2 regions of the Achromobacter sp. FW305-C-30-7 genome follow, and region 2 is predicted to be linked to the other one. Evidence: predicted binding sites of a transcription regulator. Region 2 holds the regulator's gene; the other holds the start of a gene.
The links. The regulator LexA, encoded in region 2, represses DNA repair genes until DNA is damaged. The targets are predictions, from matches to a motif close to ACTGTATNNNNATACAGT.
Positions count from the first base shown of each region.

Region 1: a site for LexA is predicted at 1,636-1,653, ahead of AC3WOB_RS23045 (ATP-dependent helicase). Genes of this name have one in related genera too.

Region 1 is NZ_JBYSYI010000007.1:246,819-251,012, forward strand. It holds gene AC3WOB_RS23045 (ATP-dependent helicase) at 1-1,567, opposite strand, end outside; gene AC3WOB_RS23050 (DUF72 domain-containing protein) at 1,687-2,583, shown strand; gene pdxR (MocR-like pyridoxine biosynthesis transcription factor PdxR) at 2,569-4,080, opposite strand; gene AC3WOB_RS23060 (4-aminobutyrate--2-oxoglutarate transaminase) at 4,176-4,194, shown strand, end outside.
Region 2 is NZ_JBYSYI010000008.1:84,646-88,839, reverse strand. It holds gene uvrB (excinuclease ABC subunit UvrB) at 1-233, opposite strand, end outside; gene AC3WOB_RS23830 (amino acid aminotransferase) at 309-1,508, shown strand; gene lexA (transcriptional repressor LexA) at 1,712-2,362, shown strand; gene lon (endopeptidase La) at 2,486-4,194, opposite strand, start outside.

The DNA of each region.
Region 1 (4,194 bases), on a different contig from region 2:
CGTCGTACAGGCGCTCCAGCTGCGCGCCGTACCAGCGCAGAGCCAGGTCCACGTCGGCAGGCCATTTAAGCGCGGGATCGCACAGCGCCGCGTAGGTGTCGGCGAAAGCGCCCCACTCGCCCTGCGCCGCCGCGCCCGGCTTGAACTCGCGCAAGGCGCGCAGGGGTTCGGCGGAGGCCGACATGGCGTCCATCAGCTTGCCGGCAGTGGCCGGGCCGATGCCGGGCAGCAATTGCGCCACGCGAAAGCCCGCCATGCGGCCGCGCGGATTCTCCGCCCAGCGCAGCAGCGACAGCAGGTCCTTGACGTGCGCGGCCTCCAGGAAGCGCAGGCCACCAAACTTCACGAAGGGGATGTTGCGGCGGGTCAGCTCCAGTTCCAGCGCGGCGCTGTGGCTGGCGGTGCGGAACAGCGCCGCCTGCGACTTGAGCGTGGCCCCGCCTTCGCGCTGCGCCAGCACCTGGTCGGCCACCCAGCGCGCCTGGCCGGCTTCGTCGCTGACCGTCACCAGTTCGGGCAACTGGGACGACTTGCGGTCGGTCCACAGATCCTTGGCGTAGCGCTCCGAGGCCAGGCCGATCACGGCGTTGGACGCGTTCAGGATGGGCTGCGTCGAGCGGTAGTTGCGGTCCAGCGTGATGACGCGCGCCGGCGTGGGGAACTGCCCTGGAAAATCCAGGATGTTGCGCACCGTGGCCGCGCGGAACGAATAAATCGACTGGGCGTCGTCGCCCACCACCGTCAGGCCCCGGCCATCGGGCTTCATTGCCATCAGGATGGCGGACTGCAGGCGGTTGGTGTCCTGGTACTCATCGACCAGCACGTGGTCGAAGCGCGCCCCCACGTCGGCCGCGATGCCGGGATCGCCCATCATTTCGGCCCAGTAAAGCAGCAGATCGTCGTAGTCCAGCACCTGCTGGTCCTGCTTGGCCGCGACGTAGGCGCGGAACAGGTTCTTGAGTTCGTCCTCCCATTGCGCGCACCAGGGGAAGGCCGTCTTCAGCACGTCGGCCACCGGCGTCTGGCTGTTGACCACGCGCGAATAGATGGCCAGGCAGGTGCCTTTGAGCGGAAAGCGCGACTTGGTGGACGACAGCCCCAGCTCGTGGCGCACCATGCCCATCAGGTCCTCGGCGTCGCCGCGGTCATGGATGGTGAAGGCTTCGGACAGCCCGATGCGTTGCGCGCAATCGCGCAGCAGGCGCGCGCCGATGGCATGGAAGGTGCCGGCCCAGGGCAGCGACGGCGCCTGCTGCGTGGCGCGCAGCCGCATCACCCGCTGCAGCACCGAGCCCACGCGCCGCTCCATTTCCAACGCCGCGCGGCGCGAAAAGGTCAGGAGCAGCATGCGCTGCGGATCGGCGCCGTTGAGAATCAGGTGCGCCACCCGGTGGGCCAGCGTATTGGTCTTGCCCGAGCCGGCCCCGGCGATCACCAGCAAAGGGCCGTCGTCCCCCGGCGCGCCAGCCACGCCGAACTCGGCGGCCTCGCGTTGGGCGGGATTGAGATCGGCCAGGGGATCGGGGCGTTCGGCGGACGGGGAGGACGTATCGGTTTGGTCGGACATGGGGCGGGGCCGCAGCATGGCAGCCGCTGAAAACGGCGAGCCCGGACATTGCCGGGCTTCGGATGAACACTGTATATTTATACAGAATTTTTTCAATAAAGTCTGATTCACCTGTGGCCATGCGCCTCTTGACCGGCACCGCCTCCTGGACCGACCCCACCCTGCTGGCCTGCGGCCGCTTCTACCCGCCGGAGGTCCGCAGCGCCGAAGCGCGGCTGCGCTTCTATGCCTCGCGCTTCCCCATGGCCGAGGTCGATTCCAGCTACTACGCCATGCCCACGGCCGAAAACGCCTATCTCTGGACACAGCGCACGCCTGAAGATTTCGTCTTCAATATCAAGGCCTTCCGGCTGTTCACCGGCCATCAGACGCCGCTTTCCTCTCTGCCGGCGGACATCCGGCGCGAGCTGCCGGACTGGCCCGAGCCCGTCATCTACCACGACCGGATGCCTGCGGACCTGCGCGACGAACTCTGGCGCCGCTACCAGCTTGCGCTGGAACCCTTGCGCATGGCGGACAAGCTGGGTGCGGTGCATTTCCAGTTTCCGCCCTGGATCCGCCGCGACGCGCGCGGCCGGACACGGGTCGCCGACTGCGCCCGGCGTATGGAGGACCATCTGGTCTCGGTAGAGTTCCGCCACCGCAGCTGGTTCGAGTCGCCCTCGGCGACCGCGGACACGCTGGCCTTTGAGCGCGAGCTGGGGGTGGCGCATACCGTGGTGGACAGCCCGCAAGGCTTTGAGAACACCGTGCCCGCAGTCTGGGAATGCACTCACCCGGAACTGACACTGCTGCGCCTGCATGGGCGCAACACGGCCACCTGGAACGTGTCCGGCGCCGCCTCCTCGGGGCGCTTCCAATATGAATACTCGGAACAGGAACTGGCCGAACTGGCCGAGCGCTTCTCCCGGCTGGCGGCGCAAAGCGCACAGGCGCACGCGGTCTTCAACACCAACTTTGAAGATCAGGGCATGCGCAACGCTGCGGCCTTCGCGGCGGCGCTAGCGCCCGCCTGACACCGCCAGCGCCGCGGGCGCGCGCGCCACTTCGTTCAGGCTTTCCAGCAGCACTTCGAATTTGCGCGCGATGTCGTGCTCGGGCACGCAGGCGTAGCCCAACAGCAGACCGGGCCGGCGGCCCTCGTCGTTGACGTAATAGCGCGACAGCGCGCGCGTCAGCACCCCCTTGCCGCGCGCGACGTCCACCACCCGCAGGTCGTCCATGTCCTCGGGCAGCGTCAACACCAGGTGCAGCCCCGCCATGCTGGCGTCGCGATGTAGCCAGTCGGGTCCCAGCCGCCGTTCGATCAGGTTGACCAGCATGGCGCGACGGCGCCCGTACAGCATGCGCATGCGGCGGATGTGGGCGGCGTAGTGGCCTTCCGAGATGAACGTGGCCAGGGCCGCGTGCGTCATCAGATGCCCTTCGCGGTACAGCTCGGCGTGCGCCGCCTGGAACGCCGCGGTCAGGGTCTTGGGCAGCACCAGATAGCCCACGCGCAAGCCCGGGTACAGGGTCTTGCTGAAGGTGCCCATATAGATCACGGGCGCGTCCGGCTCCAGCCCCAGCAGCGAGGCGATGGGCCGACCGGAGAAGCGGAATTCGCTGTCGTAATCGTCTTCGATGATCCAGCTGCCGCTTTGCCGCGCCACCGCCAGCAATTGGCGCCGGCGCGTCAGCGACATGACCGGGCCCAGCGGATACTGGTGCGAGGGCGTGACGAAGATGAAGCGCGGCGGCGTGCCGACGGTCTCCGGCAGGCGCATGCCCTCCTCGTCCACCGGCAGGTGCACGGTATGCAGGCCATTGGCCTGCAGCACGGTGCGCGCGCCCCAGTAGCCCGGATCCTCGACCCAGGCGGTCTCGCCGGCCTCGCCCAGGATGCGGGTGGTCAGGTCGATGGCCTGGTGCGAGCCCTCGGTGATGATGATCTGCTCGGGATCGCAATCGATCGAGCGGGTCAGCGCCAGATGCTGCGCCAGCGCCTCGCGCAAGGCGGGCAGCCCGCCGCCGTAAGCGTAGGTCAGCAGGTCGGGCGAGGGATTGCGCCACAAGGCGCTGAAAATGCGGCCGAACTTCTTGTGCGGGAACTCGGTCAGGTCCGGCACGCCGGGCATGAAGGCGCCCCATTGGTAGGGCGAGGCCGAAACGCCGTCGACGATGGCGGCGCCGCGCGGCGACAATGCCGGGCGCGCTTGCGCCGGCGGCGGCTGGCTTTTGCGCCGGCCGCTGGCCAGGTAGGAATCCGGGACCGAGGCGTTGACGAAGGTGCCGTTGCCCTGGCGGCTGCGGGTATAGCCTTCGGCCAGCAGCTGGCTGTAGACATGGACCACCGTGTTGCGGGCGATGCCGAGCTCGGCCGCCAGGTCGCGCGAGGCGGGCAGGCGCGAGTCCGCGGCAATGGCTCCGTCCAGGATGGCTTCCCGGATGCCGCGGTACAGCCGCTTGTTCATGGGCTCGCTGGAGCCGTCCGCCAGCCGCAGCTGCAGCAAGTCACCGACGATGGACCGCAATTGGTTCTACCTGATTTATAAAAGTGGTTCCCACAAGTGGGGCCATCGTAGCATTAAATAAGGTTTTCCCGCCCATCATGCTCGCAGAGGCTGAGATGAAGAATCAGGACCTGA
Region 2 (4,194 bases):
AAAAGCGTCTGGAACATCAGGCCGTCCTCTACCCCCTGCGTCAGCCCCTCGATGGCGGTGGGCTGATCCCCGGCCGGCGGATAGGGTTGGTACAGATGAAACGGGCTGCCCGGGAAGTCGATGAATCCAGGGCCTGGCGCGGACGGGTCCGCCACGGCCGATGCCGCCACGGGATCGGCCGCCGGGTTCGCCGCAGCCCCCGCCGTAATCGGGTCTATTGCGCTCTTAGGCATGCTAGACTCTTCCAGGGTAAACCCCTCATTATCCACAGCAGCCTGTACTGCGTCCACCCACCTCATCAGACTCCCATGAGCACCCTTTTCGATTCCGTCGAACTCGCGCCGCGCGACCCCATTCTTGGCCTGAACGAACAATACAACGCTGATACGCGTCCCGGTAAGGTGAATCTGGGCGTGGGCGTGTACTACGACGATCAGGGTCGCATTCCCCTGCTGGGCGCGGTGCGCAAGGCCGAGGCCGCCCGCATCGAGGCCGCCGCCGCCCGCGGCTACCTGCCGATCGAAGGCATCGCCGGCTACAACACCGGCGCGCAAGCCCTGTTGCTGGGCAAGGATTCGGCGCTGGCCGCCGCCGGCCGCGTGCTGACCACCCAGGCCCTGGGCGGAACCGGCGCGCTGAAGATCGGCGCCGACTTCCTGCGCCAGCTGCTGCCGACCTCCAAGGTCCTGATCAGCGATCCCAGCTGGGAAAACCACCGCGCCCTGTTCGAGCGCGCCGGTTTCGAGGTCGGCACCTATTCGTATTACGACGCCACCACCCGCGGCCTGAACTTCGACGCCATGCTGGCCGACCTGAAGGCAGCCCCGGCCAAGACCGTCGTCGTGCTGCATGCCTGCTGCCACAACCCCACCGGCGTGGACCCCACCGCCGACCAGTGGAAGCAGATCGCCGCCGTCGTCAAGGAAAACAAGCTGGTCCCGTTCCTGGACATCGCCTACCAGGGTTTCGGCGACGGCCTGACCGAAGACGCCTCGGTCGTGCGCATGTTCGCCGACCTGGACCTGACCATGTTCATCAGCTCGTCGTTCTCGAAATCGTTCTCGCTGTACGGCGAACGCGTGGGCGCGCTGACGGTCGTGGCCGGCAGCAAGGACGAAGCCACCCGCGTGCTGAGCCAGCTCAAGCGCGTGATCCGCACCAACTACTCCAACCCGCCCACCCACGGCGGCACGGTGGTGTCGACGGTCCTGAACACGCCTGAACTCTTCGCCATGTGGGAAGAGGAACTGGCCGGCATGCGCGACCGCATCCGCGAGATGCGCAAGCAACTGGTCGACAAGATCAAGGAACACGGCGGCAAGCAGGACTTCAGCTTCGTGCTGCAGCAGCGCGGCATGTTCTCGTACTCGGGCCTGACCGCCGCGCAAGTGGATCGCCTGCGCGAAGAGCATGGTGTCTACGCCGTGTCCAGCGGCCGCATCTGCGTCGCCGCGCTGAACAGCGGCAACATCGACAAGGTCGCCAAGGGCATCGCAGCAGTGCTTTAAGGCCGCTTGCCGCGCACAGGCCCATCCGGGCCTGCCGCCAGGAACGGGACCTTCGGGTCCCGTTTTTCTTTTGGCGCGGGCCGGCTTTTTCTTATGGCGCGGGCCGGCTTTTTCTTTTGGCTCGGGCCGGCTTGCTTTTTTGCGCTGTGTCCCCCAGAATGGCGCTGTATATATGTACAGTCCGCTAGCACCGGATCATCGCCATGGCCAGCAAACTCACTGATCGCCAACAACAAATCCTGGACCTCATCCGGCAGACCGTCGCACGCACCGGCTTCCCGCCGACGCGCGCCGAAATCGCCCTGGCCCTGGGTTTCCGTTCCCCCAATGCAGCGGAAGATCACCTCAAGGCGCTGGCGCGCAAGGGCGCCATCGAACTGACGGCGGGCGCCTCTCGCGGCATCCGCCTGAAAGACACCTCCCCTGCCTCCACGCAAAGCTCGCTACCGATGCCGGGCCTGGCGCAGTTACTGCTGCCCCTGGTCGGCCGCGTGGCTGCGGGCAGCCCCATCCTGGCCGCCGAGCACGTCGAACGGGAAGTGGGCGTGGACCCCAACCTGTTCGCTCAGGCGCCCGACTACCTGCTCAAGGTCCGCGGCATGAGCATGCGCGATGCCGGCATCCTGGAAGGCGACCTGCTCGCCGTGAAGAAAGCCTCGGAAGCCCGCAACGGCCAGATCGTGGTGGCTCGCCTGGGCGACGACGTCACGGTCAAGCGGCTGCAGCGCCAGAACGGCCACATCGAACTCCTGCCCGAAAACCCCGATTTCGAACCCATCGTGGTCGAAGCCGGCCAGGATTTCGCGCTGGAGGGCATCGCAGTAGGCCTGATCCGCACACACGCACTGCACTAGACCCCGGCGTTCTGCGTCCGCGCACCACGCAAAAAAACCCCGCCGATTTTCTTGGCGGGGTTTTTTGTTGAAGGCCCTGTCTTGGAGAAACGCCACCCGAGGGCGGCGTCCTCCAGGCGTTCATCAGTGCTTGAGCACCGGATCGGTCGAACCGGGTTCGGCAGGCTTGGCCACCAGGGGTTCCTTGACGGCCTCTTCCTCGGCCAGGGGCTCCGGCAGACGCTCCAAGGCCATTTCCAGCACCTTGTCGATCCAGCGCACCGGCACGATTTCAAGGTGGTTCTTGACGTTGTCCGGGATTTCCGCCAAGTCCTTGACGTTTTCTTCCGGGATCAAGACCGTCTTGATGCCGCCACGGTGAGCTGCAAGCAGCTTTTCCTTCAGGCCGCCGATGGGCAGGACTTCGCCGCGCAGCGTGATCTCGCCGGTCATGGCGACGTCGGCGCGCACCGGGATGCGCGACAAGGCCGACACCATGGCCGTGGTGATCGCGATACCCGCGGACGGACCGTCCTTGGGTGTCGCGCCTTCCGGCACGTGCACGTGCATGTCGTGCTTCTCGAAGACGCTGTCGGCAAAGCCCAGGCGGCGGGCGCGCGAACGCACCACCGTGCGGGCCGCTTCGACCGATTCCTTCATCACGTCGCCCAGCGAACCGGTGCGTTGGATGACGCCCTTGCCCGGCATGTCCGCGACTTCGATCGTCAGCAGATCGCCGCCGACTTCGGTCCAGGCCAGACCCGTCACCTGACCGATCTGGTTTTCCTTTTCGGCCATGCCGAAGGCGTAACGGCGCACGCCCAGGAAATCGCTCAGGTTGTCGCCCGTGACGTTGACCGGCTTGACCTCGACGGTCTTGCCTTCAGCCTTGGCGCGGTCGTTCTGGGTCAGCAACTGTTTGATGACCTTGCGGCAGATCTTGCCCACTTCGCGCTCGAGCGCACGCACGCCGGCTTCGCGGGTGTAGTAACGCACGATGTCGCGCAGCGCGCTGTCGTCGACCGTGAGTTCGCTATCCTTCACGCCGTTGTTCTTCATCAGCTTGGGCAGCAGATGGTCGCGGGCGATGTGGATCTTCTCTTCCTCGGTATAACCCGACAGGCGGATCACTTCCATGCGGTCCAGCAGGGCCGGCGGAATGTTCAGCGTGTTGCTGGTAGCCACGAACATCACGTCGGACAGGTCGAAGTCGACTTCGATGTAATGGTCCTGGAATGTATGGTTCTGTTCCGGATCCAGCACTTCGAGCAGCGCCGAGGAGGGATCGCCACGGAAATCCATGCCCAGCTTGTCGATTTCGTCGAGCAGGAACAAGGGATTGCGCACGCCGACCTTGGACATGTTCTGGACGATCTTGCCAGGCATGGAGCCGATGTACGTACGACGATGGCCGCGGATCTCGGCTTCGTCGCGCACGCCGCCCAGCGCCATACGCACGAACTTGCGGTTCGTTGCCTTGGCGATGGACTGGCCGAGCGAGGTCTTGCCCACGCCAGGAGGGCCGACCAGGCACAGGATGGGCGCCTTCACCTTGTCCACGCGCTGTTGCACGGCAAGATATTCGAGGATCCGTTCCTTGACCTTTTCCAGACCGTAGTGGTCGTTGTCCAGCACCGTTTCCGCGTTGCTGATGGAATTGTTGATCTTGCTCTTCTTCCTCCAGGGGAGGTTGATGAGCGTATCGATGTAGTTGCGCACCACGGTGGCTTCGGCCGACATGGGCGACATGAGCTTGAGCTTCTTGAGCTCGGCATCGGCCTTCTTGCGCGCCTCTTTGGGCATGTGGGCAGCGATGATCTTCTTTTCAAGCTCTTCGATGTCCGCGCCCTCTT